DNA from 4 places in the Chryseobacillus diguaensis genome. Region 1 is predicted to be linked to each of the others. Evidence: riboswitches for the same ligand, from Rfam matches in the RefSeq annotation. Region 1 holds a riboswitch; each other region holds the start of a gene.
The links. Region 1 has a riboswitch for S-adenosylmethionine ahead of msrA (peptide-methionine (S)-S-oxide reductase MsrA). Riboswitches for the same ligand answer to the same signal wherever they lie in the genome.

Region 1 (7,623 bases):
CCATTTTTTTAATTGCCTTCATCAGGCTTTCGCTAATACCTAATTCTTGAAACATAGTAGTCAATGTATCATACTCCTTTATATTATCTGCTAGTCTTCACAGACTCATATGCAATAAATAATAAACCTTTTCAGGGAAATTTTCATAAACAAGCCCGTAAACACTTTACATTTAATCATAGCACTAACTTTAGAATTACACAATAAGGCTTCTTTCATGCCTTTTGCTCAATTAATGGAAACTCACCAACCTTAGAGAGAATCCTTTACCAGGAAAGAAGTGACTTCTTCTGTCAGCGTATTAAATTCACAATCATGGCAAATTAGATGTTTGGATAACGGAAGAAAGCAGAGTTTTTTTTCTTCTGAGCCGATATGGTTGTACAAATAATGGGCGCTTTTGACTGGTACGATCCCATCGGACTCTCCCTGGACGATTAGAACAGGAATCTGAATATTCTGCAGATGGGGCCTTACATATCGTACAAGTTTCCGAAACTCATAAGCTGCGCTCAGCGGTGTGCCTAAAAATTTCTTTTTATATCTTGTATAAAGCTCATTTTCCGCAAGCCTTCTATGATACAGATCAACAGCCATCACTCGTGCATCCTGAAGAACCTGTTTCGGGTTAATGTAATAAGCCGCTGCACTCAGAAGAACCAGTTTGTTAACAGGATAATTCACAGCCAGGTAGGAAGCGATCATTCCTCCCATTGAAAAGCCGATGACGTATACCTCTGAATGCTCATTTAGCAGCTTCTTCAATTCATTCTCAGCATGCTGTATCCAAGCCTTAAATTTAATTCCCTTCAGCTCAGGAGTCTCACCATGTCCAGGCAAAGCCGGCACCTGAATTTCCCAGCCGAATGTTTGCTGCAAATGCTTGGCTAGCGGCTCCACCTCATATGGCCCTCCTGTAAACCCATGAATACATAAACAGCCAGTCATGGATCTCACCATCCTTCATTGCTTGCTGTTAACCTATACCCATTCGCCAGAAATCACAAAGCACCTTTCCAGTCACTTTAGTCCCTGGCTTTTAGTATGGCCCCTTCTGCTTTTCATTAAGCTTTCGAAGCATTTTTTCCAATCTTTTTTCTTTCGTTTCCTGTCGTTTAGCACTCACAATCCACTCACTCATGCCGCCGCACTCTCAACAAAATGCTGCACGAAAGAATACGAACCATGTGGGATGGTATCAACCAGATGTTTTCCATGAATATCAGCAAAATGCTTCATTCTTCAGGAGCATTCATCACAAGCACACGTTCACCTTTTGGAACCCGTATTTTTTTGAGGATGTCTTCCATATTGAACAATCTCTCCTTAAATCAGGGCAGTAACAACTTCTTCTAGTTTCATTCCCCTGGAGGCTTTAACAAGAATCAGGTCATTCTTCTCCAAATGGTTTTTCAGATCCTGAATCATCGCTTCTTTATCCGTAAAGCTTTTAATTCTGTCTGAAGGAAAAGCCGTTTTAGCGCCTTTTGCTATTTCTTCTCCTAGCGCCCCGTAGGTATAAACAAAGCCAACTTTATCCGGGTTTATTTTTTCGCCGACCTCTTGGTGAAACTGCTTCTCCATGCTTCCAAGCTCCAGCATATCCCCAAGAACGACAAACTTACGCCTGTATCCTTCCAGATCCTCGACAAGCTTAACTGCAGCATGCATAGATGTTGGGCTTGCGTTATACGCATCATTAATTATGGACCAGCCGTTTTCGCTTTTTGAAAGCTCTAGCCGCATTGCTGTCATTTCAAGACTTGCAAGGCCCTTTTTTATTTGCTCCTCTGTCAAGCCGAAATATTTGCCTGCAGCCGCCGCAGCGAGTGCATTCCAAACATTATGCTCCCCGAGTACAGGGATAAAAAAGCTATCTTCAAAAGGGTGTGCTTTAAAAGTGACTCCCTTGTCATTCTGCTCTACTTCAGTTGGGTAGTAATCATTATTTTGGCTTTTGCCAAAGGTTACCGGTTTTCTTGAAAAGCTATTTTGATTCACCCGTTCTTTTAATAAAAGTTCATCACCAAAATAGATGAATTGGCCGTTTGGTGAGAGTCCTTTAATGATCTCCATCTTTGCATCGGCAATTCCTTCCCGTGAACCGAGCTCAGCCATATGGGATTCACCGATATTTGTGATAATGGCCGCGTCAGGATTTGCGATTTCTGAAAGCAGTTCAATTTCTCCCCTCGCACTCATTCCCATTTCAAGAACAGCAACATCTGTCGTTTGCGGCATGCTGAGGAGAGTTAGAGGAAGACCGATATGATTATTAAAATTCCCTTTAGTTTTATGTACAGAATAAGCTTCTGATAAGACGGAAGCTACAAGATCTTTCGTTGTTGTTTTCCCATTGCTGCCGGTTATTCCTATTACTTTTACCCCGATTTTTTCCTTGTAGCTTTTTGCAAGCTGCTGTAAAGCTATAAGCGTATCATCCACATAGATGACAGGAATGTTTTGGGGCGGATTGGGTTCGCTTTCCTCCCATAATACTGCAGCAGCCCCAAGTGATATGGCCTTTTCTGCAAAATGGTGGCCATTAAACTTATCACCCTTAATAGGAATGAATAATGCATCTCCCTCAACATTTCTGGAGTCTGTTGTTACGCCATTAATGGCCATATCAGAAAACTTTTTGTCAAGCCCCCTGCCAAATGCCATTTCCTGAATTTCGCCTAATGTGTTTTGGATCATTTCAGGTCGCTCCTTTCTTATTAAAAGCTTCTTAAGCTCATGTAAGACCTATAGAAGAAACACTATTCACTGCTGAATAGTGTTCTCTGATTTTCACGCGCCTATTTTTTATCCAGCTTAAAAGGTATGTTTAATCTGCTGCTTTTCTTCATGACGTTCAAGAGCCAGATTAACAAGCTTTTCAATCAGCTGCGGGTATTCAAGTCCGCTTTCATTCCATAGAAGCGGGAACATGCTGAATGGGGTAAAGCCAGGCATCGTATTGACTTCATTGATAAGGGCATTGCCTTCTTTTGTTAAAAAGAAATCAGCCCTTACAAGCCCGGAACCGTCAATGGCTTTAAATGCTTTGATTGCCATTTCCTTAATTTGCTGATATTCTTCTTCAGAAATTTCAGCTGGAATGATCAAATCTGTATCAGCATCTTCATACTTAGCTTTATAGTCATAAAATTCTTTTTTAGGAGCAATTTCGCCTGTAACCGAGCATTCAGGCTCATCATTGCCGATAACGCCTATTTCGATCTCTCGGCCGATAACAGCTTCCTCTATAATAATTTTCCGGTCATAATCAAATGCTTCTGCAAATGCTGCAGCCAGCTCTTCGCGGTCTTTGCATTTGCTTATCCCTACGCTTGAACCAAGGTTTGCCGGTTTGACAAAGCAAGGATATCCAAGCGTTTTTTCCACCATGCTGTAGGCTGCTTCCGGATCTTTTCTCCAGTCATTTCTGATAAACCAAACATAGTTTGCCTGCGCAAGCTCTGCCTGGGCAAATAGCTGCTTCATGACAACTTTATCCATACCTCCGGCAGACGCCAAAACTCCATTGCCGACATAAGGTATATTCAAAAGCTCCAGCATTCCTTGAATGGTTCCATCTTCTCCGTTCGGTCCGTGAAGAAGCGGGAATACAACATCAATGGCTTCACTGCTGTTTTCGTTTCCCGCAGGGAAAAGCTCACCGTTTAACTCCATTGGGGAAACAGCGGTTCCTTCTCTTTCAAGCTTTAGCGCGGAGACATTGGAAACAGGTCCTTCCAGCTGCTTGGCACGGATCCATTCGCCTTTTTCCGTAATATATATTGGATGTATATCAAATTTATTGGTATCCAGTGCATTGATAACGGCCAGTGCAGTTTGCATGGAAACATTGTGTTCTGCAGATTTGCCGCCGTATACTAGCCCAAGTTTGGTTTTCATTCGATTTCCTCCTAAGAAAAATTCATCTTACCTATTTTATCACTTTCAAGTCTCTTGTTATAGATAACCAAGCAAATCTTTATAACATTCGTTTTAGAAGATCTTTTTTGGACAGAAAGACGAAAAAGCGGATAATTAGCCATATTTATATTAAAATAGAGAAACCGAGAATCAAGGAGGGTCATTTAATGGAAAAAATTACATCTGCAGAACAATTTGGGAGCATCATCAGCCAGGACATAGAGGTTATGATCAAATTTTTCGCTGACTGGTGCCCTGATTGCACAAGAATGAATCTCTTCATAGGTGATATTCTTGAAGAATACAATCAATATAAATGGTATGAAATTAATAAGGATGAGTTCCCTGAAATCGCTGAGAACTATCAGGTAATGGGTATTCCGAGCATTTTAATCTTCAAAAACGGCGAAAAGCTCGGCCATCTTCACAGTGCAAACGCCAAATCACCTGAGCAGGTTCAGGAGTTTTTGTCAGAGAAACTGGCATAAGCCGAGCAAGGACAAATCGTTGACAAAAAATCAAAAACCTTTTACCATTTGCTTAACTAAAGTTTTTAAGGAAATAAATATATAGCTCTTATCGTGAGAGGTGGAGGGACATGGCCCTGCGAAACCTCGGCAGCGGATCTTTGTGACACCGTGCCAATTCCTGCAAGCAATTAAATGCTTGAGAGATAAGAGGAGAGCCGCCCTATGGACGAATTAAAAACCCTCTCTTCTTATTTAAGAAGAGAGGGTTTTTCAGTTTAGGCACTTTCACTTGCCGTTTAATGAGCATAGGCAATAATAATGGCTGTTTCTGCAGAGATTGTTGCTATTCGTAATATCTTATAGAAAACGTATTAAGACTAACTTCATGGCATCTTTTCTTAAAATTCACAACGGTATATTGGCCCGCAATCATCTAATATAGATGAGAAAGCACAAAGTTTAAGAAAAGAGCCATAATAAAAGACTTTTTCACAATGAAAGCTTGGAGGAATAGAAATGAACAACAAGAATGAAGCACTAGCAACCTTTGCTGGAGGCTGCTTCTGGTGCATGGTAAAACCCTTTGATGAACTTCCCGGAATCCTGGGCATTGTATCAGGATATACCGGCGGCCATAAAGATAATCCAACTTATGAAGAAGTAAAGGAAGGCGGCACAGGACACGCAGAAGCTGTTCAGATCCGCTACAATCCGAAAGTTTTCCCCTACGAAAAATTATTGGAGTTATACTGGCAGCAGATTGATCCGACAGATGCTGGCGGCCAGTTTATAGATAGAGGCGATTCTTACCGAACAGTCATCTATTATCATACAGAGGAGCAAAAGGCTCAAGCTGAAGCTTCAAAGGAAGCCTTAGCTGCAAGCAGCCGCTTTAGAAAACCGATCGTTACACCGATCGAAAAAGCAGAGCCTTTTTATGAAGCAGAGGAATATCATCAGGATTTCTATAAAAAGAATCCGGAAAAATACAAAGCGGAACGCGTTGAATCAGGACGGGAAGCATTCCTGAAAGAAAACTGGGAAAAATAAATGAATAAGAGCTTATTCAGAAAGCATGGAGCCGTTCTCCATGCTTTTTTGTTTTCCTGTATTATCCCGCATCGTTCTTAAATCTGTTTGAGCTCATTTATGAAAGGGAAATTCCCATACATGTATTCTCTTTATTTGGAAAAATTACCAAGGAGAGATTTTTATTAGGAGGAGAATTCGTGACAGCTAACAGCAATCTGCCCCATAGTCCTGAGCCTTATTGGAGAGTGAATGTTCAGCCCCCATCCTTCCCTGCTTTGTCTGACGATATTGAAGTTGACGCTGCAGTAATCGGCGGAGGAATTACCGGTATTACAACAGCTTACCTTCTAGCAAAAGAAGGGCTGAAAGTTGCCCTGCTTGAATCGGATGTTGTCGTAAATGGAACGACCGGGCACACAACGGCTAAAATTACAGCTCAGCATGATCTCATTTATGATGAGTTGATTCATCACTTCGGAACGGAAAAAGCGCGTGCGTATTATCAGGCAAACGATGAAGCGCTGCAGGTAATGAGACAGCTCGTACAAGAGTTATCAATTGAATGTGATTTTTCGGATGAGGATGCATTTGTTTATACGACTGAAGAGAAAAACGCAAGCAAAATTGAAAAAGAACTTCACGCCTATGAAAAGCTCGGCATACCGGGCGGGTATGTCAGCGAACTGCCGATCGGCCTTCCGATTCACAGCGGAATAGTGATGAAAAACCAGGCGCAGTTCAACCCTGTTAAATACCTGATCCCGCTTGTTGGAAAGATCCAATCGATGGGCGGCCAAATTTATGAACATACAAGAGCAGTGGATGTTGAGGATGGTTCTCCTGCCAAAGTGATCACTGGAGATGGCCATAAAATCACATGCAAATATGCCGTTTCCTGCTCACATTTTCCTTTCTACGAGGGCAATGGCTTTTATTTTGCCAGAATGCACCCGGAACGCTCTTATACGGTTGCTGCGAAAATAGCTAAACCATTTCCTGGCGGCATGTATTTAAGTGCCGACAGCCCGAAGCGTTCGATCCGATATACGCCAATGAATGGTGAAAAACTGATCCTCATTGGCGGGGAAGGCCATAAAACGGGACAAAGCAAAGATACGATGAAGCATTATGAAGCTCTGAAAACCTTTGGCCAGACAGACCTTGGATTAACGGAAACGTTATACAGGTGGTCGGCGCAGGATTTATTTACCCTAGATAAAGTTCCGTATATCGGCAGGCTGACAGAGAGCCATCCGAATATCCTGGTTGCCACCGGATTCCGTAAATGGGGTATGGCATTTGGCACAGTTGCTGCCCAAATGATCAGGGACTCAATTCTTGAAAAAGAAAACCCTTATTCAGAGCTGTTTACTCCTTCCCGTTTTAAAGCTGATCCCGGCATTAAAACATTTGTCGCGGAAAACACAAATGTTGCAGGGCATCTAATTGGCGGCAAGCTCAGCACAGCGAGCAAGAAAATAGAAGAACTTCATCCAGACGAAGGAGCTATTGTTTCGTATAACGGCCAAAAAGGAGCTGCCTACAAGGATGAGAACGGGCAAGTGACCGTTGTTGACGCTACCTGTACCCATCTTGGCTGTGAAGTGGCCTGGAATAATGGAGACAGAACATGGGATTGCCCTTGTCACGGCTCCCGTTATTCAGTGAATGGAGACGTTGTGGAAGGACCTGCTGACAAACCATTGAAGAAACTCGAATGAGGCTGATTTCACAGCAGTAATAGTTGAAAGACAGTCCTGACTTAAAAAGGAGCTGAAGAAAAGCAATGGCAAAAACAAAAGTGACTGAAAATGTTTATTACCTTCGAACCCTCATTGCCAATGTCATCTTTGTTTCCTCTAACGACCGAAAAGATTGGGTTTTGGTTGATGCCGGAGTTGGTGATGCTTCTTCCGCCATTTTACGGACAGCCAGAAAATGGTTTAACACTAAGCCAAAAGCTATTCTATTAACACACGGTCATTTTGATCATATAGGAGCTTTAAAAAAGCTTGTGGAAATTTGGGATGTGCCTGTTTATTCTCATCCGCTCGAAATGCCTTATCTTACTGGCAGAAAAAACTACAGTCCGCCTGATCCATCGGTCGGAAAAGGTCTTATGTCCCTCTTATCTCCTCTTTATCCGAGGAAAAGCATTGATCTTGGAAATAAGGGAAAACCCCTTCCTGAAGATGGG
Region 2 (7,623 bases), on a different contig from region 1:
ACTTCTGTCACATAAATTATCGAGATAATCACTGATGGTCTGATAAGCAACAATAAATTCAATGCACTCTCTCAAATAAGGGCCAGAAAGAATGGCAAGAATACTTCCGCCCTCGCAGTGAAAGCTTTTAGAATCTATACTTGCCAATGCCTGTTTTCTAAGCTCCGGGTCGGGAATGCTTTCAGCCTTTTCCCTCCAATTTCCGAGATATTCATGAACAATCGGGAATACCTCCCTATAGACTTTTGTCATTAACCCAAGAGGATTCCCCGGGATATTCATACTTATTCACTCCATTCACTTTCCGGCAAGTGTGAATCTGCAAAATGCTTTGCCATGTTAAATACTTTATCACGGTCAGGTTCATTAAAGATCTCGTGGTAGAAGCCTTTCCATTCTTTGTAGGACTTTTCCAGAGCATCCAGCCGGTTAAACCAGGATCTGACTGCCATTTTCTCTACTATTTTATCATCTCCGCCCTGCATAAGCAGAACCGGGACATCAGGAAAGTCTTTGATTTTTGTATGAGCTTCTTCGATAGCTTTTACTAATTCCCTGTACCAGCGCACTGAAACCTTGGTAACGTACAGCGAGTCATTTTCATCCTCATCACGGATTGATTTATTGCGGGTCGCAATATCGATGCTGAGTTTCGAATTCAGTCTGAAAGAAGGTGTAATCATATTCAATCCTTTTGACAGTAAATCAAGCGCAGGGTTTGGTTTATTGACAATTCCGAGGCATGGGGATGAAAGGATCACTCCGCTCAGCAAATGATGTTTTTCCTGAAGAGACCTGATCACAATCAATCCGCCCATGCTGTGCCCGAGCAGGAACACGGGGAGCTCATATTTGCCGGCCTCTGTAATCCAATCATTCACTTCTTTTATATATTCATCAAAAGAGTCTATATGGCCTCTTTGCCTTGTGGACGTACCCTGGCCGGGAAGATCTCCCATAATAATATGATATCCCGAACAGCGCCACATCTCAATCAGCCATCTGTATCTTCTATGATGTTCTGCTGCTCCGTGTACGGCAACAATTACACCTTTCGGGCGTTCAGCCAGCCATTTCCACATCGTATCCACTCTCCTGCTGTTATAAATTTTCTGCTGTTATTAAGAGCGTTTAACTCTTATGTAAATCTCTTTAAAAGCAAATGATTTTACGGTTTTCCTTTTAAGAGACACCTGATATCCTGTGTAAATATTTGCTATTATAAAGAAAGCATCACAAATTTGAAAGGAATGAATATTCAAATGATCTATCCTTACAAAGGAATCATCCCCAAAATTTCCGATTCAGCTTACATTGCTGACTTTGTCACTATTACAGGGGATGTTGAAATTGGTGATAAGTCAAGCATTTGGTTCAACACAGTGATCAGGGGAGATGTGGCCCCTACCATCATCGGAAACCGCGTTAACATTCAGGATCAATGCTGCCTTCATCAAAGTCCTGATAATCCCCTCATTATTGAAGACGAGGTTACTGTGGGCCACCAAGTCATCCTTCACAGCTCCATTATTAGAAAGCATGCTCTTATCGGCATGGGCTCCATTATTCTTGATGGTGCCGAAGTAGGCGAGGGTGCTTTTATAGGTGCAGGCAGCTTAGTTCCTCAAGGAAAAAAAATACCTCCTGGCACCCTGGCATTCGGCAGACCTGCCAAAGTCGTCCGAACCCTGACGGAAGAGGACTTAAAAGATATGAACCGGATCCGGCAGGAATACGTTGATAAAGGACAGTTGTATAAAAACACCAATTCTATAACTCATTCTTCATAAAAGGCTTTATGTTTATGTTATCATTGCCGGATGATTCATAAAATAAATCACCGGCTTTTTTAAGCCTCTTTTCTTAAGCTTTGTCGCTCATGATTCTATATATAGTCCTTGAAACCATTGGGATGGCAAAAACTTTTAAAAAAAGATGCCCCGATGCTAGTCTATATGCGTGATAAAAGCATGTACGAAAAACAACAATCTCTGCGAAAACAGTCTTTTTTAAAAACGCTTCATAAGACGAAAAACATAAAAAGAAACCCTTTTTACTCTTCTCTAAAAATTTTTAAAGAATTTGCAAAGAAATGATTGGAATTCTTTACAATATCTTATTATTAACTAAATATTTCTAACTTACAATGATAAGAAAAGGGGTAAAGGAGCATCTATGATGAAGACTAAACTCATTGCAAACATGTATCATTTTGAATGTAGACTGTTTCGCAGCTTGAACCGTCATTTTGACCGTAAAGCTTTGAATTTTTACTTCAGGAATATTACTCATGTCGGCGGAGCTGCTTCAACCATTTTTGTTTGTCTCTTCCTTATTATTTTTACTTCAGGAGCGTTGCGTTTTGCAGGAATCGCGAGTGCAGCAGCTCTTGCGCTCAGCCATATACCAGTTGCCATCGTGAAAAAACTCTACCCGCGCAAGCGTCCATATATCACACTTCATGAAACAAAAGTTCCTGCAAATCCTTTGGAGGATCATTCATTCCCTTCTGGGCACACTACAGCGGTTTTTTCAATCGTTGTCCCGCTCCTTATGTTTATGCCCGGTCTTGCTATTGTTCTGATCCCGCTTGGAATTAGCGTTGGCCTTTCAAGGATCTATCTTGGCCTTCATTACCCGTCGGATGTTCTTGCAGGTTTCTTACTGGGAACTTCCACAAGCATGTTAAGCTTTTTGGCCGTAAGTCAGATTATTTCAAACCAGATGTTGTCCTAAAAAGAGATTTGGTCCGATCTTAAGCTCTGGGGGGATTCAATTGAAAATAGCATTATTTACAGATACGTATGCTCCTGATGTTAACGGAGTTGCGCGTACATTAAAACGGTTCACTGATTATTTAGATACAAAGGGACATGAATACAAAGTTTTCGCTCCTGAAAGCACACAGGAGTCCCTTTTTTCCAGTCATATTCACCGATTTGCCAGCTTCCCGTTCTTTTTATATCCGGAATGCAGGGTAGCGTGGCCCAATATGCTTCAGGTCAAGGCAGAGCTTCAGAAATTTCAGCCTGACCTCATCCATATAGCTACACCCTTTAACATCGGATTCTGCGGACTGCACTATGCGAAAAAATTGAATATCCCAGTTGTAGGCTCTTATCATACAGATTTTGATCAATACCTTGACTATTATGATTTGCAATTTTTCTCGAAATTTTTATGGAAGTATATGCACTGGTTTCACAGACCGTTCCAGAAAATTTTTGTTCCCTCAATGGAAACAAAGGATCAGCTGAGAAAACAGGGTTTCCGCAATCTTCATATTTGGGGCCGCGGGGTTGATTGCTCCCTATTCAAGCCCGATTTTGAAGATCTTGATCTTCATCATGAATACGGCATTAAAGAAAAATATATTTTAACATATGTAGGCCGGCTCGCTCCTGAAAAAGATATTGAAACACTGATGAAGATATCCCATCAGCTCCCGGCATCCATGAAAGACAAAGTTCATTGGGTCATTGTCGGAGATGGTCCTTCCAAGACCGAGATGGAAAAGCAGGCGCCGGATAATATGACCTTCGCCGGTTATTTAAGCGGCAAAAATCTTGCGCGACTGTACGCGGGTTCTGATTTATTTGTATTTCCATCTCCAACAGAAACCTTCGGAAATGTTGTACTGGAAGCTCTTGCCTGCGGAACGCCAGTTGTTGGCGCAAATTCAGGCGGTGTAAAGAACATCGTACAAGAAGGCAGAACCGGTTCATTATGCGAACCAAGAAATGCAGAAGATTTCATTCAAACAATCGGCCGATTGCTGGGCAATGAAGGTCTTCGTAAGGAAATGAAATATCATGCCAGAAAATATGCTCTCTCACAGACATGGGACCAAATTTTTGACGGACTTTTAAAAGAATACGAAGATGTTTTGATTGAGCTTGATGAAGTTCGTTATGCGTAACGCCATTATTCCAAGCTTATATACATGATCATGTTTCAAAAAATGACTGTTTAGAAAAAGCCTCAGGCCGTATTACATTGGCTAAAGGCTTTTTTCGTACCGGGAATATTTCAGTGGACTCAAAAAAGCCCGGGAATTTTTTTCCCAGGCTTTTGGATGTAAGACGATTATTTAACGGAAGCAAGCAGTGCTTCCACTTTGTCTGTTTGCTCCCATGGAAGATCAAGATCATTACGGCCAAAATGTCCGTAAGCTGCTGTTTGTTTATAAATTGGACGGCGAAGATCAAGCATTTTGATAATGCCTGCAGGACGCAAGTCAAAGTTTTCGCGAACTGCTTCAACAAGCTGCTCTTCAGTTGCATTTGAAGTACCAAAAGTGTCGATCGAAATGGAAACAGGCTGAGCAACCCCAATGGCATATGCAAGCTGAACTTCACACTTGTCTGCTAGACCTGCTGCCACGATGTTCTTAGCTACATAGCGTGCAGCATAAGCTGCTGAACGATCAACCTTAGTAGCATCCTTACCAGAGAATGCACCGCCGCCGTGGCGAGCATAACCGCCATAAGTATCTACGATAATTTTACGGCCAGTAAGACCAGCATCCCCTTGAGGACCTCCTATAACAAAGCGGCCTGTAGGGTTAATGAAATACTTTGTATTTTCATCAATCAACTCTGCAGGAACAACTGGTTTAATCACATGCTCTTTCAGATTCCGCTGAATTTGCTCCAGGCTTATTTCAGGGTGATGCTGAGTAGAGATAACAATTGTATCAATACGAACAGGCTTATCGTTCTCATCATACTCAACTGTAACCTGTGTTTTACCATCTGGACGAAGGTAAGGAAGAATCTCTTCTTTGCGTACTTCTGTAAGACGGCGAGACAGCTTATGAGCTAATGAGATTGGAAGAGGCATCAATTCTTTTGTTTCGTTGTTGGCATAACCGAACATTAAGCCCTGGTCTCCTGCACCGATTGCTTCGATTTCAGCATCTGTCATTAGTCCTTCTCTTGCTTCAAGAGCGCGGTCCACTCCCATTGCAATGTCAGCAGACTGTTCATCGATGGAAGTCAATACAGCACAAGTTTCTGCATCAAATCCGTATTTTGCCCGAGTATAGCCGATTCCTTTAATTGTTTCACGGACAATTTTTGGAATGTCAACATAGGTTGTTGTAGTAATTTCTCCGCTAACGAGGACAAGGCCAGTTGTAACGGATGTTTCACAAGCTACACGCGCATTCGGATCTTTTGCAATGATGGCATCAAGAATGGAATCTGAAATTTGGTCACAAATTTTATCCGGATGTCCCTCCGTAACAGATTCTGATGTAAATAGACGGCGATTTTTTGTCATTCTGTTTCCTCCTTTGACTCATTTATTTTGGTTACATGATTTCTTGCTGAGACGGAACTCATTCCCTTTTATCTTTACCTTTTAAACGATCTTTCTAAAATGAAAAGTTAGATTGAAACGTCTGGTTATAATTTGGAATCAGATAAATCCTTGAGCATTTTTCATCTAACTCTTTTCTGCAAAGCTTGCCTAACTGCTTTGTAAGAAAAGAGAAGTACAAAAAAATCCCTTCCTAAAGAGGAAAGGGATTGTAGTCTGCCTTTCGCTCTTATCGTTCAAGGCCTGTTGCCTTGCCTCAGATTAGCACCTTTGCCTGAAAAAAGGCTTTTTCATTGGCACACACTATTTTTTGTGCTGCCATTCCAAAGCGTTTTTTTTCGATAACCAGGTTGCTGGGTTTCATAGGGCCTGTCCCTCCACCAGCTCGGGATAAGAGAATCCGTTCAAAGTCATATATTACCCCAGAGTTCTGTCAATTGTCAACAAAAAATGACACGCCCTATTTTTTTTAGAAGGTTCTATTAAAAGAGAAATTTTTAAAGGTTTTTCTATGAATTTGCAGAAAACATTAATGAGATGATTTATTATATAAAACATAAACCTGTCCCAAAAACCAATTAAACATGGGATTTGATAATTAGTCGTACCAAATGAACAGCTTTGGCATAAATCGCATTAATTAGTATAGATTATTCACTTAAATGTGTTATACTATTTATGAGTAAATGACCAATAGTGCTAATTATTGGTACAAATAGGATTAGAGCAGTGACTACCAAGCAAAGGAAGGGTATGTGGATGAATACAATTACAATCACAAATGAGCTTGCACAATTACTATCTGGAGAAAATGTTTTTCACAACTTATCTGTACCACAGCTCGTTGAAAAGGTTTTATCCAGAGATGAAGCTGTTCTGACCTCAACTGGAGCTATTCGCGCAACTACAGGCGCTTACACTGGGCGGTCGCCCCGTGATAAATTCATCGTTAAGGAAGCTTCTGCAGAGGATAAAGTTGACTGGGGTACAGTAAACCAGCCGATTACAGAAGAGGCTTTTGAAAAACTGTATATCAAAGTTGTCAGCTACTTAAAGGAAAAGAATGAGCTGTTTGTATTTAAAGGTTTTGCAGGTGCCGACGAAAGATACCGCTTGCCGATCCAGGTTGTGAACGAATTTGCCTGGCATAACCTTTTTGCCCATCAGCTTTTCATTCGTCCGGAGGGTGATGATCTGCTTAAACATGAGAACCCTTTCACGATTATCTCCGCTCCAAACTTTAAAGCAGATCCTGAGACAGACGGAACAAATTCAGAAACCTTCATTATTATCTCCTTTGAAAAAAGGACCATCCTAATTGGAGGGACTGAATATGCAGGAGAAATGAAGAAATCCATTTTCTCCATTATAAACTATTTGCTTCCTGAACAGGGAATCATGCCGATGCACTGTTCGGCAAACGTTGGCCAGGAGGGAGACGTGGCCCTTTTCTTCGGACTTTCCGGCACAGGCAAAACAACACTCAGTGCTGATGCCAGCCGCAAGTTAATCGGAGATGATGAGCATGGCTGGTCAAACAGAGGCGTTTTCAATATTGAAGGCGGATGCTATGCGAAATGCATTAATCTTTCTGCTGAAAAAGAACCGCAAATTTATAATGCCATCCGTTTCGGTTCTGTTTTAGAAAACGTGGTTGTGGATGATGATTCAAGAGCGGCTGATTACGATCATGTTTTTTACACAGAAAATACTCGTGCAGCCTACCCTCTTGAAGCCATTGATAACATCCTAAAGCCAAGTGTTGCAGGCCATCCTTCAACGATTATCTTTTTGACTGCTGATGCCTTCGGAGTACTACCTCCAATCAGCAAGCTGACGAAAGAACAGGCTATGTACCATTTCTTGAGCGGTTATACGAGCAAGCTTGCAGGTACGGAAAGAGGCATTACATCGCCACAGGCTACTTTCTCTACTTGCTTCGGCTCACCATTTCTGCCGCTTAGAGCAAATGTTTATGCGGAAATGCTCGGTGAAAAAATTGCAGAGCATGAAGTAGAAGTATACCTTGTCAATACTGGCTGGACCGGAGGGGAATACGGAGTCGGCAAACGGATGAAGCTTGAATATACACGGGCAATGGTACAGGCGGCTCTTGAAGGTGATCTTCAAAATGCCGAAACATCAACAGATGAAATATTCGGCCTGAAGATTCCGCTGCATGTCCCTGGAGTACCTGGTGAAATTCTCATCCCTTCTGCGACATGGGATGATAAAGACGCATATCTGAAAAAGGCTCAAGAACTGGCGGCACAATTTCATCGAAATTTCAAAAAGTTCACA
Region 3 (7,623 bases), on a different contig from region 1:
AGGAAGTTTCAAAAGAAATTTGCTGATAAAAGAGGATAAATTTTGGAGTGGTTTTAGCAGGAAAATAGCATGCTTTCTAAAATAATAAGCACAAAGGCACGTTTTCCTGAAAAAAATGAAAAAGGTGGTTGAGGAATATGAGTACAGAGTTCACTTTACAGCAAATTGCCGAAGGTATCCCAAAATCAGTTTTAAATGCTTCCGATAGAGATCTAGAAGGGTTTCAAAAGATTATCGAAGAAACAATCAAACTAAGAGAAGGCCATAAAAATTTGCAAAAAATGATTAAAAGCTATTCTACTTCTGTGATTCAGCGTTCTTAATAGACTATTAGCTGTAAACCTGTTTTTTACAGACTTCCACTTTGCTTGTGCATTCTTCTCCTTCATTTAAAACGCAGACCTAAATTCTTAATGCCTATCTTTTCACAAAAATCAAACTATTTGTTATGATCAAACTGCAAGACAGATTAATTTTTAGGTTCAGTTAAAACTAAAATAACCGGTTTGCTTACTTAAAAGGAGGAGAAGAAATGACTGCACTTAAATTGGATAAGGTACATAGCGATGTCAACTTCCAGATCAAACATATGATGGTTTCAAAATCAAAAGGTTCTTTTACAAACTTTGATGTTGAGTTTAATGGCGATTTAAACAATCTTGAGGCATCTGATGTAAAAGTAACCATTGATGCAGCCTCTATTAACACAGGCAATGCAGACCGTGACGGTCATTTGAAATCTGGAGATTTCTTTGAAACTGAGAAATATCCTAATATGACATTTGTGAGCAAATCCATTAGAAAATTAACAGATGAGGAATACGAAGTTACAGGTGACTTTACAATAAAAGACGTCACAAAAACAGAAACACTTAAAGCGGAATACAACGGAACATCCAAAAACCCTATGGATGGCAGCACGGTTACCGGCTTTGATGTAGAAGGAAAAATAAATCGTGAAGATTACAACCTGACATGGAACGCAGCTCTGGAAACAGGTGGTGTTCTAGTAGGGAAGGAAGTTAAATTTACTTGTAACTTTGAGTTTGTTGTAGAGGAATAGAATTCAATATATAAAGAAGCGCTTCCCTTTGAAGGGAGCGCTTCTTTTAAATTATATTCGCTATCTTTTGTTGAATAAATAGAGAGCCACTGCGATCAGTAAAAGTGCGGTAATCCGCTTCCAGTCAATTAAAATCTGCTTGCCCCCAAAAACGTTAAAGTGATCAATCAGGGTGCTTGCTACCATCTGTCCTGCTATAGAAGCCAATAAAGCAGAACCGACACCAATTTTCGGAACAACAAGTACCATCGTAAAGACATAAACAGCCCCAAGCAAACCGCCCAGCAGCTGCCATTTCGGCACAGTCAGAACCGACATAATGCTATTTCCTTTGCCCATAAAAATAGTGGATAAAAGCAGAACCAAAGTGCCAATAGCAAAAGAAACAAAAGCCCCTTCGACAGAACCTATTTTTTTCCCAAGAGCACCATTAACCCCAGCCTGAAGGGACATCAATACTCCCGCAACAACCGTTAACACTACAAATAACCAGTTCATTTTGTTCCTCCCGCTATTAAACTATCAATAATAACCTGAATTATATTTTACAACTATTTTGGATTTAAATGGACGAATTTGCTTCAAGCATAAACTTCCATTGACTGTATAAGATAGAACTATTATACTATCAAAGTATTGATCACTTAACTGCACAAAAGCATAAAAGCGTTCAAGTAAAAAAGACTCAGCAATTATTTTCTTTTATTCAGGAAGGCAGGAAAAGCATGGAACAAGAACAAAAGCTAAAAAAAGGGCTTTTACCGAGGCATGTCCAATTTATTGCCCTCGCAGGTATGATAGGAACAGGAATTTTCAAAGGCAGTTCTGATACACTTAGTCTTGCTGGACCAAGTGTGATCTTTGCATACTTAATGGGAGGGCTGCTTCTCTTTATCGTAATGGCCGCTCTTGCAGAAATGGCTATTGTTTACCCGAATATCAACGTGCAGAATCTGATTTCGAAGGCATTCGGCACGCAGGTTTCCTTTATTGTCGGATGGCTCTATTGGATTAATTGGCTGATTGTAACCATCGTAGAACTGCTTGCAGCAGGAAGCTTTCTTCAATTTTGGTTTAACGGAGCTCCGCTTTGGCTCTTAACGTTAATTTGTACTATTTTTATCATTGGTATTAATTTGATTCAAGTAAAATATTATGGTGAATTTGAGTTCTATTTTGCGGGCATTAAAATTATTACGCTGACTGTCTTTATCATTTTAGGCTTGTGCATTCTTTTCGGCATAATTCCAAGTCCAATCCATGAACCTTTTTCCAACTATACAGCCCATGGAGGATTCTTTCCTAATGGAGCTGGAGGTATGCTCAGTGCTTTTCTGGTTGTTACGTTCTCCTACGGGGGAGCAGAACTGATCGGAGTTGCTGTAACGGAGACGAAGGATGCAAAAAAAGTCTTGCCGAAAGTCATTAAAGGCACAGTGATCAGAGTTATTCTTTTCTATATACTGCCTATCTTCATCATTTGCGGCCTTATTCCATGGGATAAAGTTTCAGGACAGGATAGCCCCTTTGTTCAGGTTTTTACCATTACAGGACTGCCAGGTGCTGCCCAAATTATGAACTTTGTATTATTAACAGCCGTTTTGTCAGCTGCTAATTCAGGAATCTTTGCAACTTCCAGAACACTTTATTCAATGGCAAACAATGCGGAAGCTCCTAAAAAACTTGCTAAAGTGACAAAACTAGGAATTCCTGTCAACGGAATTTTATTAACAGCTGTTTGTCTGACAATTGGCGTTTTTCTTGCTTATAAAACACCAGGCGAAGTCATCAGCTATTTAATGACAATTCCAGGTTTTACCATTATTTTATTATGGATAAGCATTTGTCTTGCCCAGCTTAAGCTTAGAAAAAACTATTCGGAAGAACCTTTTTTTAAAGTAAAATGGGCACCCTACACAACAATTGCTGCAAGCCTCGCACTCTTCATTATCTTTATTTCTTTTGTTTTTAATAAAGATAATCTCATTGGAACAACCGTATGTCTGATTATTTTGGCTGTGCTGATTTCCTTTTCTTTCTTGTACCGGAAAAAGAATAACAGCCTTTCATAGAAAAAAGGAGCTGACTCTGATCAGCTCCTTTTTTGCGTTTATATTTTAAAATAAGGACTGTTCAGTCCTCTTATAAACATGCCGTAATCAATCACTACTATGTCATTTTCTTCTGATAAGGCGACGTTTGCCAGCCGCAAATCGATCGGGATAATTCCGTTCATTAAGAATTTTACTTCCAGCTCAACTAATGTCCTTACATGCAAAAGTGTAAGCGGGACTTTGCGGCACATCTTTTTCATGATAATCCAGCCATGACCTGATTCTATAACCTTACAGAGATTCGGCTTAACATGCCTATTGCAGCTTTTATATATTTGAGCTTCTGTTTCATTACTTTTATAACCCCACTCAGAAAGCGCTACTTTCAGGACAGTCCCATTATTCAAGTCATATACAATACGGTTGAAACCATTTCCAATAACAGGATATTCCAGTTTCAATACTTGTTTGGAAACTTGAAGCTTTTGATGAATAAGCCGATGCTGTCCCATTTGTGCAATCCAGGCGTGAATCGAGCTGATTTGTTTAGTCGTAAGAATCCTGCTCTGATCATTTTGCTGCTTCGGGCTGTTTTGCTGAATTCGTCTTCTGTATTCCTCTTCTTCATTCACAGGGTACATTCCAGACGTCCCTCGCCTTCTGCCATTAAATACTATAGTATATTTTTGTTTTGGGAAGTTGGCAGGGCTGATCCTAGACCATACTGGAGGCTTGCTTGCCAGGTAGATACAAGTATCAGTGAAAAAAATCGATTTCAATAAAATTTCCTTGTCTCTATAACGAAATAAAGCTGACTCGCAAATACGGCTAAAGAACGGAATATCGCAAGTCAGCCGCTTCAAAAAGCTGATATCATTACTTCCCCTTTATTCAGGAATGCTCTTCAGCTTCTTGGCAATCTCAATAAATTGTTTCAGCTGGTTGCTGATTCTTTCTTCAAGGTCTGCTTCATTGATCGGCTCAAGCGGGCTGGTTTTATCAATCTGTGGATCTGTCAGGTATACGCCTCTCAAAATGGTTTGGGCATGCAGTGCTGCAAGCAATGGCTTAAAGGAATAGTCAATTGCAAGCAAGTGTGCCTGGCTGCCTCCGATCATTAATGGTTTTTCTTTAAGGGCATCCCGGGGCAAGAGATCAAGCAAGGTTTTTAATACGCCGGAATAGGCCGCTTTGTAGACTGGTGAAGCAATGATTACACCATCTGCCTTTTGGATGCTTTCAGCAATTTCCCTTACAGTTGGATGATCGTATTCTGCCTGAACCAGCACCTTCGGATCCACATCAAGAACTGAAATTCCTCTCACTGTATGGCCATCGCGTTCCAATTTATTCTTTAAATGATTTAATACAATTGTTGACCTGGATTCAAAATAGAAGGGCTTCCTGAAATAGTAACAATTTCACTCATCTGCCTCTTCCCCTTTTGCGAAATTAGCATTTCTTGGTATAGCTGCCTTATGACAGTAAGCTAATTGGTGAACGATCCTTTGGCTGAAGTAATCTTCTGAGAAATGTCTATGCGCTGATTTTTCAATTCAATTGCTTTTTCTTGAAGCTTTTCTTTTTCATAACGGTCAAGCTGCTGTCTTAATTGACCATAAATAGCCAGCAATTGTTCATTAATCTGATCAAATCTCTTCCATAATTTCTGTTCATGTTGCTCTTCCAATTCTTTGATGACGAACTGATCTGCCAGATAAAGCTTTTCTAAAATCTCTTCCTGCCACTTTTCATCCCCTGTATTTTTAGCATGTAAGTACAGATCCAGATAATCATTTGTCCAAGCTTCTTTCGTTTGTCTGAAGTTTTTCACTGTATTGACCTCCTATGAATATAAGAAAAAACCTCTTCATAAGAAGAGGTTTTCTATTCAGAAAGGTCCTCCCCTTATCTTCCAGAGCATGCGCTCTGATGGATTTAGCACCATTCAGTCTTAAGACTGTGGTTGCTGAGGCTTCATAGGGCCAGTCCCTCCGCCTCTCTGGATAAGAGATTTTAACGTTTTTAAGTTATATGAAATTTTACGCAGTTTATTCCAAGATGTCAATACATTTATGCCATTTTTTCTTTCATTTCCCTCATCATGTTCATCATCATCGTTGTCATTTCATCTGATTCCTGCATTTTTTTCATCATCATGTCCATGTCCATTTCACTCATCATGTCCATTTCTTTCATCTTTTCCATCATCATGCTCATCGTTCTCATTTTGCCGAGCATGTCTTCCATCATTGTCATCATCATCATATTCATCATCATTTTGTCCATGTTCATCTTCCTCTCAAAAAGTGATCAGAATCGTCCATTTACAAGGTTCCCTTAATAGGGAATTTTAAACATATGAGGTGAGCAGCTTCTTCATTCAATGCTTGCTGAAAGGGAAGAAATGAAGACTTTATAAACGGAGATTTTTTCATCTGCAATGGTGATGCTGTTCCTTACTGTTCAACGAAGTTCAATGCAAGTTCTTTTATAGAAGGTCCTTCTCATGAACTGAAAGTGAATGGGCTGGCAATGCAAGCAAAGGTCTTAGCTCCTGCTGCCACTGAAACAAAGATTGCCCAGCATTCAATTTTAGATATGGATGATTTTTAATACGGGGTTGCTGAAGTACCATACTGCAAAAGAAATGCTTAAGTCATGCTTGATCTTCATGATAGTGAAAAGGTTGTTGGGATTGTCGACGTGGAAACCTATGAATTCCAATTGAAAAATCCTATTTATCCTAATGTAACAAGGTCAGTTACAAGAGAGTAGGACAAACAGACCTGTAGCATAGATAGTTAGCTGCAGGAATTTTCTTTTTAAAAAAATTTCCCGTTTCCGGTATATTTCTCCTAAAAGAGGGTATTAATCCATGGAAGAATTAAACGTTGAGGGAGAATAGGAAAATGAGTATAGCGATTATTCAAGTGAAAGAACCGCTTACGGAAGAAAAGATTAATATGATAGAGTCCAGGCTTTCTCAGACAAATGGAATTGAAAGAGCGTTAATAGATGTGAAAACAGGCAGTATCCGAGTTGAATATGACGGGCTGAAAATTGTACCTGAACTCATGATGGAAGCATTAAGCAAGCACGGGCTGGAATCGGAGGAACTTCAAAACGTTTAAGGCTCTACACTTAAATTTTGTTGCATTTTTCTCTATATAAGACAATTCCGAACAAGTAGCGAGCCGCGAATTGTAAGAAAAGATGCCGCGAAACTAATTTTATACTTTTTATAATCACATATGAATAGCAGCAATATTTTGTGAAAACAAGCCATGTATAACCAAAGTGCCGCCTTTAAAAGGCGGCCGTTTTTATTTGAAAGATCTTCCCTTTAGCTGCTCTAATTCTGGTTTTTCAGTATATCTTTCCTTAAATGATTCATACTAGAAACCAGAATAGGAAAGGAGTGTTCCTCCAATGAATTTTCAGGAAGATGAAGTTCAGTTAGACGAACATGGTAATTACATTGTTCCTCCAGCTAAAATGAAAGAAGTACTTGATTATGTTACCCAGTTAAATAACAAAGTAGATGAAATGCGAGTCAGCATGGAGGAAAAAATTTCTTATTTGGAAAATGGTACTGACTGGCAGACGATAAGCAGAAAAGCTTTAATGAAAAGGAATTACCGGAAATAAGGAGGTCAAACACCTTTCGCATTTTTTTCCATCAATTCAGCAATTGCTCTGCTGTTCTCGCTTCCGATCTCTTTCAAATGCCTGGCCACTGCCAATTGACGATCAGCAGAATGATTTTGACTCAGCTTCCACTTGCCTTCCATCCGGTCAATTTTAAGAATAAAACCTGTTATTCCCTTCATCATACCATCTAAATAATGAGAAGGAAGATTTTCCATTTTATACGGACTGCTGGCATCTTCGTATTTTGACACGAGCATTGTTAAGCTTTTTTTGAGTTCTTCAGGATCTGTTATAAGCACTATTTTTCCATACACGTGAATACTGACATAATTCCAAGTGGGCACTGCTTTATGCGTTTCATACCAGGATGGGGAAATGTAGGAATGCGGTCCTTGAAAAAGAGCCAGAACCGTTTTATCCAGAATCCCTCTCCACTGGTCATTCGCTTTAGCAAAGTGACCATATAGACACCCGTTTTCTCTATCCAGAATGAGAGGGAGATGAGTCGCCACAGGTTCATCTTCAAAATTAGAAATAAGTGCTGCAAATCCATTTTGTTCCATAAATTCGTAAATAACATCTGCCTTCTCTATTTCAAAATCCTTCGGTATATACACTGTTATCCCCCATTTATCACTTATTCAAATACCATGAACGCTTGTTTCAACGGTGTCCCATTTGGCGCTGCAGCTTCTTTAAACTCAGCTTTTTCCAGCAAATGGATCAGGAGTTCGTTTGAACTCGGCAAATTATAGGTTGTTTTATGATAGGATATTCCAGGCGGAAAAACCTCATTCAGCAAGTTCAATAGGATTTCCTGTTTATTATCCTCTGTTTCACTTACTTTGCATT
Region 4 (7,623 bases), on a different contig from region 1:
AAGGAACGACCGCAATTTGAGTCGCTCCTTTTTGGATGCATGTTTCAAAGCCCTCTGCTATGGAAGGTTCTGCAAGTTCTAAAAAACTGATTTCTTGAATCGGAACAGAAATCGTTTTTTGGCATTCTTGTATAAAATCCACTGCTTCGTCCCTTGCCTTTTTGACTCTGCTTCCGTGGCATATATATAAAATGGCTTGTGGCATGTTAAAGGGCCTCGCTTACTGCAGCTGCTGCAAGATCCTCACCAAACCATTTCAGCTGCTTCCGATAATGAACAACCTGCCCAATAATAATCATGCTGGGATTTTTGATTTGGTGCTTGTTTACTTCTTCATGAATCGTTTCAAGCGTCCCAGTTACCGTTTTTTGATCAGAAATTGTCCCCCAATGTATGACTGCAACGGGAGTGTCTGCCTTTTTTCCGTATTGGATCAGTTTCTTCTGAATGTAAGGAAGCTGGCTTACCCCCATATAAATGGCAAGTGTATCGATGCCTTTGGCTAAGCTTTTCCAGCGATCTTCTTCTTCTTGGCCTTCTTTACGGTGGCCTGTAACGAAAGCGACGCTTCCGCTTGCATCCCTGTGTGTGACAGGAATTCCCGCATAGGCTGCAGCTGCTATTCCCGAGGTTACACCAGGCACAATTTCAAAAGGAAGATTATTTTTGACCAGTTCTTCAGCTTCTTCCCCGCCTCTGCCAAAAACAAAAGGATCACCGCCCTTGAGACGGGTCACAACCTTCCCTTTTTTAGCATATCGGACTAGGAAATGGTTTATGGTTTCCTGCTTCATTGTATGATAATCAGGGAGCTTACCGCAGTAGATCAGGTCTGCTCCTTCTTTAGCATGCTCCAATAGCTCTTTGTTAACAAGCCGGTCATATAAGATGACGTCTGCCTCCTGGATACAGCGAAGGGCTTTTATTGTGATAAGTTCAGGGTCACCGGGACCCGCTCCGACAAGATAAACTTTCCCCATGCTTCTCCTCCTAGGTGCACTATTGCCTGATTTCAAATAGATATGATGTTCATTTACTATCTTACCATAGCGGGTCTTTTACTGGTAAACCTGCACTATATAGGTTAAGCATTTTTGCTGATATATTGGTTCTTTTCTAAATAATCCAGCAGATCATCGACACATTCAGAAACTGATTTTTCATCTGTTTCAATCGTGAATTCTGGATTGACAGGTTCTTCATAAGGTGAATCAAGCCCAGTAAAGTTTCGGATCTCTCCGTTGCGGGCCTTTTTATATAATCCCTTGGGATCCCGGTTTTCACACTCTTCAAGCGGACACTTTACATATACCTCTATAAATTCTTTGTCGGCAAGCAAATTTCTTACTTGCTCTCTGTCTTGTTTAAACGGGGAAATAAATGCAGTGACAACGACAGAACCGCTGTCTACAAAGAGCTTTGAAACTTCTCCGATTCTTCGGATGTTTTCCACCCGGTCCTGTTCAGAAAATCCGAGGTCCCCATTCAGTCCCTGCCTGACATTGTCCCCATCAAGAACATAGACTTGTGTATCTCTGTTAAACAGCTCACTTGCCAGCTGATTAGCAATAGTTGATTTTCCGGATCCTGATAATCCAGTGAGCCAGATGACAAAGCTATGATGTCCGTTTTTGCTTCTTCTTTGTTCTTTTGTTACTGCATGATCATGCCATACAGTATTGGATGATTGCGCCAAATATAACCCTCCCTCAGGTTGTTGTTTTTTCTCTCATGCCTTCAATTAAAATTTTGACCACTTCAGGTCTTGAAAACGTTACTGGCGGCACTTCGCCATTGCGAAGCATTTCCCTTACCTTAGTGCCTGACAGAATGACCCTGTGAGAAGCGTCATGCGGACAGGTTTTTGTTGTAGCCATACCTTCACATTTAGTGCAGTAGAAGCTGTGTTCAAATAATAACGGGTGAATGCCGATTTCTTCTTTTGTGAAGTTCTGAAAGATTTTCTGAGCGTCATATGTTCCATAATAGTCACCAACACCGGCATGGTCGCGCCCGACAATGAAATGAGTGCAGCCGTAATTTTTTCTGACAATTGCATGAAAGATTGCTTCACGCGGGCCTGCATAGCGCATTGCAGCAGGAAAAACACCAAGGAACACACGATTTTCAGGATAGTAGTCCTTCAATAGCACTTCATAGCTTTTCATGCGGATTTCAGCCGAAATATCATCCGATTTTGTTTCACCTACAAGCGGATTTAAAAATAACCCGTCTACTGTTTCCAAGGCTGCTTTTTGGATGTATTCATGTGCTCTGTGAACAGGATTTCTTGTTTGGAAACCAACAATTGTTTCCCATCCCTTTACTTTGAAGTGATCCCTTGTCTCAAGCGGAGTAAAGGTATACTTCTCATGTTCAGGTGCTTTCCTTTTCGTCAGGACGATTTCTCCTCCTATGTAAACGTCTCCCCGCGAGAACATCTTTTGGACGCCTGGATGAGCAGAATCATCTGTTAAATAAACTTTTCTTGCTTCTTTATTTTTATCAGGAGTAAACTTGTCAGCTACAGTTAACACCCCGTATGTATCACCTTGATACTCAAGACGGACTTTTTCTCCGATCTCAAGCTTCTCTGCCTCTTCTTTACTAACTGGAAGAGTAACAGGGATTGACCAAACCGTACCGTCTGCCAGTCTCATTTCTTCTACAACTCTTGAATAATCTTTTTTTGTAAGAAATCCTGTAAGCGGGCTGTACCCTCCAATTCCAATCAATTCAAGATCGCATAAAGCGGTCATATCAATTTCTATTTTTGAATGAACCTCGTGGACTGGATACTCTAAATCAACTTGGTTTACTAATTTGCCGCCATGCGGTTTTAAACTCATGAATAATCCCTCCTGATTAATTACAGGCTGTTTTCAGACCTTTTATGAAAACAGCCTGTTTTTAAAAGATAGAATTTAACCATATGAATCTGATCATTTGTGAATCTTAGAAGCTTAAATGCCTCCGCCTGATTCGTGAATAGCCCGTTTTTCTTTTTTAACGGTATTTGTCAAAGAAAGGATGCCTATTGTAGCCACCACAACCAAAACTGCAAAAAAACTGGAGTAAAAATCATTCTGGATAAACAGCTTCACCAGCATATAAGAAATTGTAAGCGAAACAAGCGGTGAAACGATCCATACCTTGACAATGCGTTTCACAATATTTTTTTGAAACACCATTTTTCCATTTTTTGCAGCCCCTGATGCCATAATAGCAGTGGAAGTTACTTGGGTCAGAGGGACTGGCAGTCCAAAAATAGAACTCACTATAACAAGAAGAGCTCCTGTTCCCGAAATAACAATTCCTTCTGAGTTAGACAGCTTCGTTATTTTCTTGCCATTTGTCTCAAGCACCCGTCCTCCAAGGAATATAGCTCCCAGCCCGACGAAAAGAGCTCCAATCCAAATGCCCTGGTCTGCAGATAGAATATTGGCAGCTACAAGAGGTCCAACTGCATTCGCTACGTTGTTCATACCAGCTGAGAATGCTTCAAAGAACCCAGCAATAATCAGAAGAATGCTCATTATACCGCCGAAGGCTGCTCCTCTCTTCCCTGCTATTTTGTGAAGCAGCTTGCACAGCCAGTAAGTGATCAAAAAGGCCACAAACGGAATGATAATCCAGAAGGATACAATCACAAAAATGGATTTGATGTAAAGGACATGAAAGGCAACCCCGACCCCTACAACGGCTCCAACCGTTACTTCGCTTGTAGAAAGCGGAATAGCCATAATGTTAGCTAAAAATAAAGAAAGAGCTGCTGAACTGATAATGATTATGACAATATTTACAGTGATCAGGTCCTTGGGAACGATTCCTGAACTGATCGTTTTAACTACTTCGCCTCCGCCTATCACAGCGCCAGTGATAACCCCCGCAGCACAGAGCAAAAGAGCTATGATTCTATTTTTGATAACACCTGCTCCATAGGCAACTCCCATTGAAGCAGCTGCCCCGCTCGCTCCGATATTCAGTGCAAAGAACAGGCTGATGATAATTGCGATGGACGCCATCATAATGTTCCCTTACCCATGAAGCCCGCATTCTGTTTTCTGAGATCCGGTCCATCTTCCTGCACGGAGGTCTTCTTCATTAAATGCTGGCTGTGTGCAAGGCTCGCATCCGATGCTTGGAAAGCCTCTGTCATGGAGGACATTGTATTTAAGATTGTTTTTATGGGCATAGCGCCATACATCCTTCCATGTCCAATGAATAAGCGGACAAATTTTTATATTTGCAAATTTTTCATCTTTGTTCAAAAACTGAACATTTTTGCGGGAAGTAGACTGTTCCTGCCGAAGACCAGAAATCCAAGCCTTTTTTGTTGTCAGTTCAGAATGCAGCGGAATGACCTTCCGTATTTTGCAGCAAAGGTTAGGATTGGTCTCCCAAAGCTTTTCTCCATGCTTTTCTGCCTGTTCTTCTAAAGTTAAATCAGGTTTTTTCATTTTGATATTTAAAGATGGATAGTCTTTTTTCACATCCTCTATCAGTTTATAAGTCTCTTTAAAATGGACATCGGTATCCAGAAAAATGATTTCAGCATCTGGCTTCACCTGTGCAATCAGATCAATCAATACAATTCCTTCGATTCCGAAACTGCATGCATACACAAGGTCCTCTCCGTATGTCTCATAAGCCCAGCGTAAAACATTTAATGCTTCCGTTTTGACATCCTGATCCTCGAATTGAGCATCCGGTTCTATCCAATTTTGGTAAGTGAGCATGATTATTCCTCCATACAAAATAGATGGTCTTTGCTTCCCAGTTGAAAGGCCGGGACCGCCTTAAGTTTGTCTAGTCAGCAATCTGTATCCGCAATTTGTTTCGTTTAAGCACCGTCATTTCAGGCGGACTTTTTCATTTTTTTCAAGCTGAATCACTTTTCAAATCCTGGATCACCAAGGTAATGGATATTTCATCGCATTGAGCATATCCCTTATTTTGCCAATCAATCCATGGATTTGGTCTTGTTCCCCCACTCTAAGATGTCCCTCCTTTATAAATGTAAAAAAATCCTTCCACTTCGGAAAGACTAGTGAGGTAATACCTATTACCTTATCTTCCAAAATGGTTTCCATTTTGCTGGAGTTAGCACCTTACATTTCTGCAGGTTGCCGGGCTTCACAGGGCCAGTTCCCTTCGCCGCTCTTGATAAGTAGTTCATCAACTATCATGTTTTTAAATTTTAGCATAATTCAGGTAATAGTCAACCCGAGTTAACTGATTGGATTAATATTTTTTAAATAATCATTCAAAATACCTATATTTTCACCAAATGAATTATCAATAAAATGGGTTTTGCATAAAAATATAGATAACAAATTACGAAGGAAGGGAATCATTTGAAGGAAACCTTTTACTCTTCAGTTAAAGACACTTTGTTATCTAAAAACTCTGATTATACTAAGAAGATCACGGAAAGGGATAAAAAAAAGATAAAAGCTAAAAGCCACTTTGAAAAAATAAAAGAAACACTGCATGCCAAGAATGAATCAAGCGCTAAAATGTACTGTCATTTAAAGGACCAAAAACAGGCTTCCCATTTAATGAAAAAAGAGCTTCACGCACTTAAACATAACCTGAAATTGAACAATAAAAATAGCTTTTTCTGAATACAAAAAAGCCCGTCCTGAATTGGACAAGGCAGAAGGATAACTTTTATTCACTGTAAATGGGAAATACAAGAGTGAAGACAGTTCCATTGGTACTGCTTTTAACTTTCATACTTCCCTTATGGTTTTCAATAATTTTTCTTGATAAAGATAACCCAAGGCCTGTACCTTCATCTTTCGTTGTAAAAAACGGATCAAAAATGTGAGGCAGCATTTCGTTGGGGATGCCTCTTCCATTGTCAGAAAAAGAAAAACTGATCTTATGGTTTTCCCTCTTAACAGAAAGATTGATTTCTAAAGGGATGTCTTTTCTTGCCTGAATGGAATTTCTCATCAGATTTATGAATACTTGAAGAAGCTCTTCCTTGTTTCCCTTGATGATGCAGTCTTCAGCTTCTTTTTCAATATGGTAATGGATCAAAGCGTTATGGAGGTGTGCTTCGCTGTTTAAAAAGTTTCCGATAAAATTGATAAGAAACCCGCTTACAGGCAAAAGTTCAGTTGCTGTCTCAGCTGGTTTAGCAACAGCGAGAAAATCGCTGATAATTTTATTAGCCCGGTCTATTTCCGGCAGTAAAAGAGTTTCTAATATAGCAGCATATTCAGGTTGAATCTGATCTTTTAAAATTTGAAGAAAGCCTTTGACGGTTGTAAGAGGATTTCTGATTTCATGAGCAATACCTGCAGCTATTCTTCCTGATAAGGCATCCTTTTCAGCATCCCGAAAGCTATTTAAAAATTGAAAATAGCCGAGCACTCTAAAAATATCTCCTTTTTCATTCCGAAAAATACTGGTTGAATTAATGCCATAATTTCTGTCCAGAACTTCCTTTCTTTTAATGGGCCGGCCAGTATGTAACGTTTTTAGCAGCATAATCTGATCATCAGGTATTTTCAGCAATTCTCTTATATGCCTTCCGATCATATCCTTCGGATCAACATGAAAATCTTTTGCAGTCTGGGCATTCATGAACGTTATAATGCCTTCAGAGTTGATCATTACAAGATGATTTGGCGAAAGATCCATGAATGGCGAGAAAAATGGTTCCGCTAAAAGGAATTGCCATTCTGAAATATGATAAATGCTGTCTTTTTCATTTTCAGCAATCCTTAGTTTATCAATAGGTAAATGACTTGTTCCATTATGATATAAAGATAATAAGTGCTCCCGCAGCATAAGATTTTCTTTTTTCAGAGATTCAAGTTTCTGTTCAAAATTGTCTTTCATGGAATTACCTCATTTGGATATTTCTAAAAATTTTTGCTATTAAACTATATTACAATTTCTTTCTTTTTACAATGCAAACATTCATTAAATTCCTTGTTTTACAATAGGATTACTTCATTACCAATAAAATCCGGTTCTTCCTTTTGATAAACAAATATACTGGTCAGGCAATTGGCTTTCATCTGTTCTAGGTTCTCACTGCCGTTTGCACCAGCAATTTTTGGCGTTTTCCGAATAAACTGCTTCATCATCCTTCAGCACCGTTTAAAACTATTTTATTATATATATACAAAATACATCTAATATTTTTTTAATCCATTAAAAAGAGCCGGTGATGCACCGGTTCTTTCATTTTAATCTCAATAATCATCCGTTTTCCTGCCAGGCAAGTGTTTCTGGATTTTCGCGCCACTTTTTTAGCTTTTCGAGTTCTTCCGCATTAATGTAACCTTGTTCTTTAGCCGTTTCAATAAGGGTAGTGTAGTCTGTTAAAACAGCTTCCTCAAGCTTTGCCTCCCTGAACATTTGAATCGATTTTTCCAGTTCATAACTGAAAATAGCGATTACTCCAAGAACCTCTGCTCCTGCATTCATTAGGGCCTCTGCCGCTTTTATAGAGCTTCCGCCGGTTGAGATAAGATCCTCAATAACGACTGTTTTTTGTCCGGTGGCGACTTTCCCTTCAATTTGGTTTCCTTTCCCATGTTCCTTCGCCTTTCCTCTTACATAGCACATCGGGAGATTCAGCAGATCGCTCACCCATGCAGC

Region 2: it holds a riboswitch for S-adenosylmethionine, as region 1 does, so the genes downstream of both, metK (methionine adenosyltransferase) here and msrA (peptide-methionine (S)-S-oxide reductase MsrA) in region 1, are expected to answer to the same signal.
Region 3: it holds a riboswitch for S-adenosylmethionine, as region 1 does, so the genes downstream of both, ACOT8F_RS09620 (hypothetical protein) here and msrA (peptide-methionine (S)-S-oxide reductase MsrA) in region 1, are expected to answer to the same signal.
Region 4: it holds a riboswitch for S-adenosylmethionine, as region 1 does, so the genes downstream of both, ACOT8F_RS01550 (DUF2292 domain-containing protein) here and msrA (peptide-methionine (S)-S-oxide reductase MsrA) in region 1, are expected to answer to the same signal.

What each region holds. Positions count from the first base shown of each region.
Region 1 is NZ_JBMKNV010000012.1:90,220-97,842, reverse strand. It holds gene cshA (degradosome RNA helicase CshA) at 1-64, opposite strand, end outside; gene ACOT8F_RS16795 (alpha/beta hydrolase) at 253-948, opposite strand; gene ACOT8F_RS16790 (YdeI/OmpD-associated family protein) at 1,040-1,141, opposite strand; gene ACOT8F_RS16785 (UDP-N-acetylmuramoyl-tripeptide--D-alanyl-D-alanine ligase) at 1,327-2,700, opposite strand; gene ACOT8F_RS16780 (D-alanine--D-alanine ligase) at 2,818-3,903, opposite strand; gene ACOT8F_RS16775 (thioredoxin family protein) at 4,092-4,412, shown strand; SAM riboswitch class I at 4,498-4,604, shown strand; gene msrA (peptide-methionine (S)-S-oxide reductase MsrA) at 4,911-5,444, shown strand; gene ACOT8F_RS16765 (FAD-dependent oxidoreductase) at 5,624-7,147, shown strand; gene ACOT8F_RS16760 (MBL fold metallo-hydrolase) at 7,213-7,623, shown strand, end outside.
Region 2 is NZ_JBMKNV010000003.1:311-7,933, reverse strand. It holds gene ACOT8F_RS05140 (tetraprenyl-beta-curcumene synthase family protein) at 1-282, opposite strand, end outside; gene ACOT8F_RS05135 (alpha/beta hydrolase) at 285-1,082, opposite strand; gene ACOT8F_RS05130 (gamma carbonic anhydrase) at 1,263-1,790, shown strand; gene ACOT8F_RS05125 (phosphatase PAP2 family protein) at 2,179-2,736, shown strand; gene ACOT8F_RS05120 (glycosyltransferase family 4 protein) at 2,777-3,919, shown strand; gene metK (methionine adenosyltransferase) at 4,087-5,283, opposite strand; SAM riboswitch class I at 5,549-5,719, opposite strand; gene pckA (phosphoenolpyruvate carboxykinase (ATP)) at 6,082-7,623, shown strand, end outside.
Region 3 is NZ_JBMKNV010000005.1:31,963-39,585, forward strand. It holds gene ACOT8F_RS09590 (hypothetical protein) at 138-323, shown strand; gene ACOT8F_RS09595 (YceI family protein) at 533-1,063, shown strand; gene ACOT8F_RS09600 (DMT family transporter) at 1,124-1,561, opposite strand; gene ACOT8F_RS09605 (amino acid permease) at 1,789-3,135, shown strand; gene ACOT8F_RS09610 (hypothetical protein) at 3,174-3,758, opposite strand; gene ACOT8F_RS09615 (NAD(P)H-dependent oxidoreductase) at 4,005-4,463, opposite strand; gene ACOT8F_RS09620 (hypothetical protein) at 4,607-4,951, opposite strand; SAM riboswitch class I at 5,023-5,130, opposite strand; gene ACOT8F_RS09625 (hypothetical protein) at 5,191-5,406, opposite strand; gene ACOT8F_RS09630 (hypothetical protein) at 6,030-6,251, shown strand; gene ACOT8F_RS09635 (hypothetical protein) at 6,550-6,768, shown strand; gene ACOT8F_RS09640 (FMN-binding negative transcriptional regulator) at 6,774-7,388, opposite strand; gene ACOT8F_RS09645 (GNAT family N-acetyltransferase) at 7,409-7,623, opposite strand, start outside.
Region 4 is NZ_JBMKNV010000001.1:312,067-319,689, reverse strand. It holds gene ACOT8F_RS01580 (sirohydrochlorin chelatase) at 1-205, opposite strand, end outside; gene cobA (uroporphyrinogen-III C-methyltransferase) at 207-980, opposite strand; gene cysC (adenylyl-sulfate kinase) at 1,085-1,696, opposite strand; gene sat (sulfate adenylyltransferase) at 1,710-2,849, opposite strand; gene cysP (sulfate permease) at 2,964-4,025, opposite strand; gene ACOT8F_RS01555 (phosphoadenylyl-sulfate reductase) at 4,038-4,739, opposite strand; partial or broken gene ACOT8F_RS01550 (DUF2292 domain-containing protein) at 4,854-4,898, opposite strand; SAM riboswitch class I at 5,068-5,173, opposite strand; gene ACOT8F_RS01545 (two-component system sensor histidine kinase NtrB) at 5,674-6,855, opposite strand; gene ACOT8F_RS01540 (hypothetical protein) at 6,954-7,106, opposite strand; gene pyrE (orotate phosphoribosyltransferase) at 7,222-7,623, opposite strand, start outside.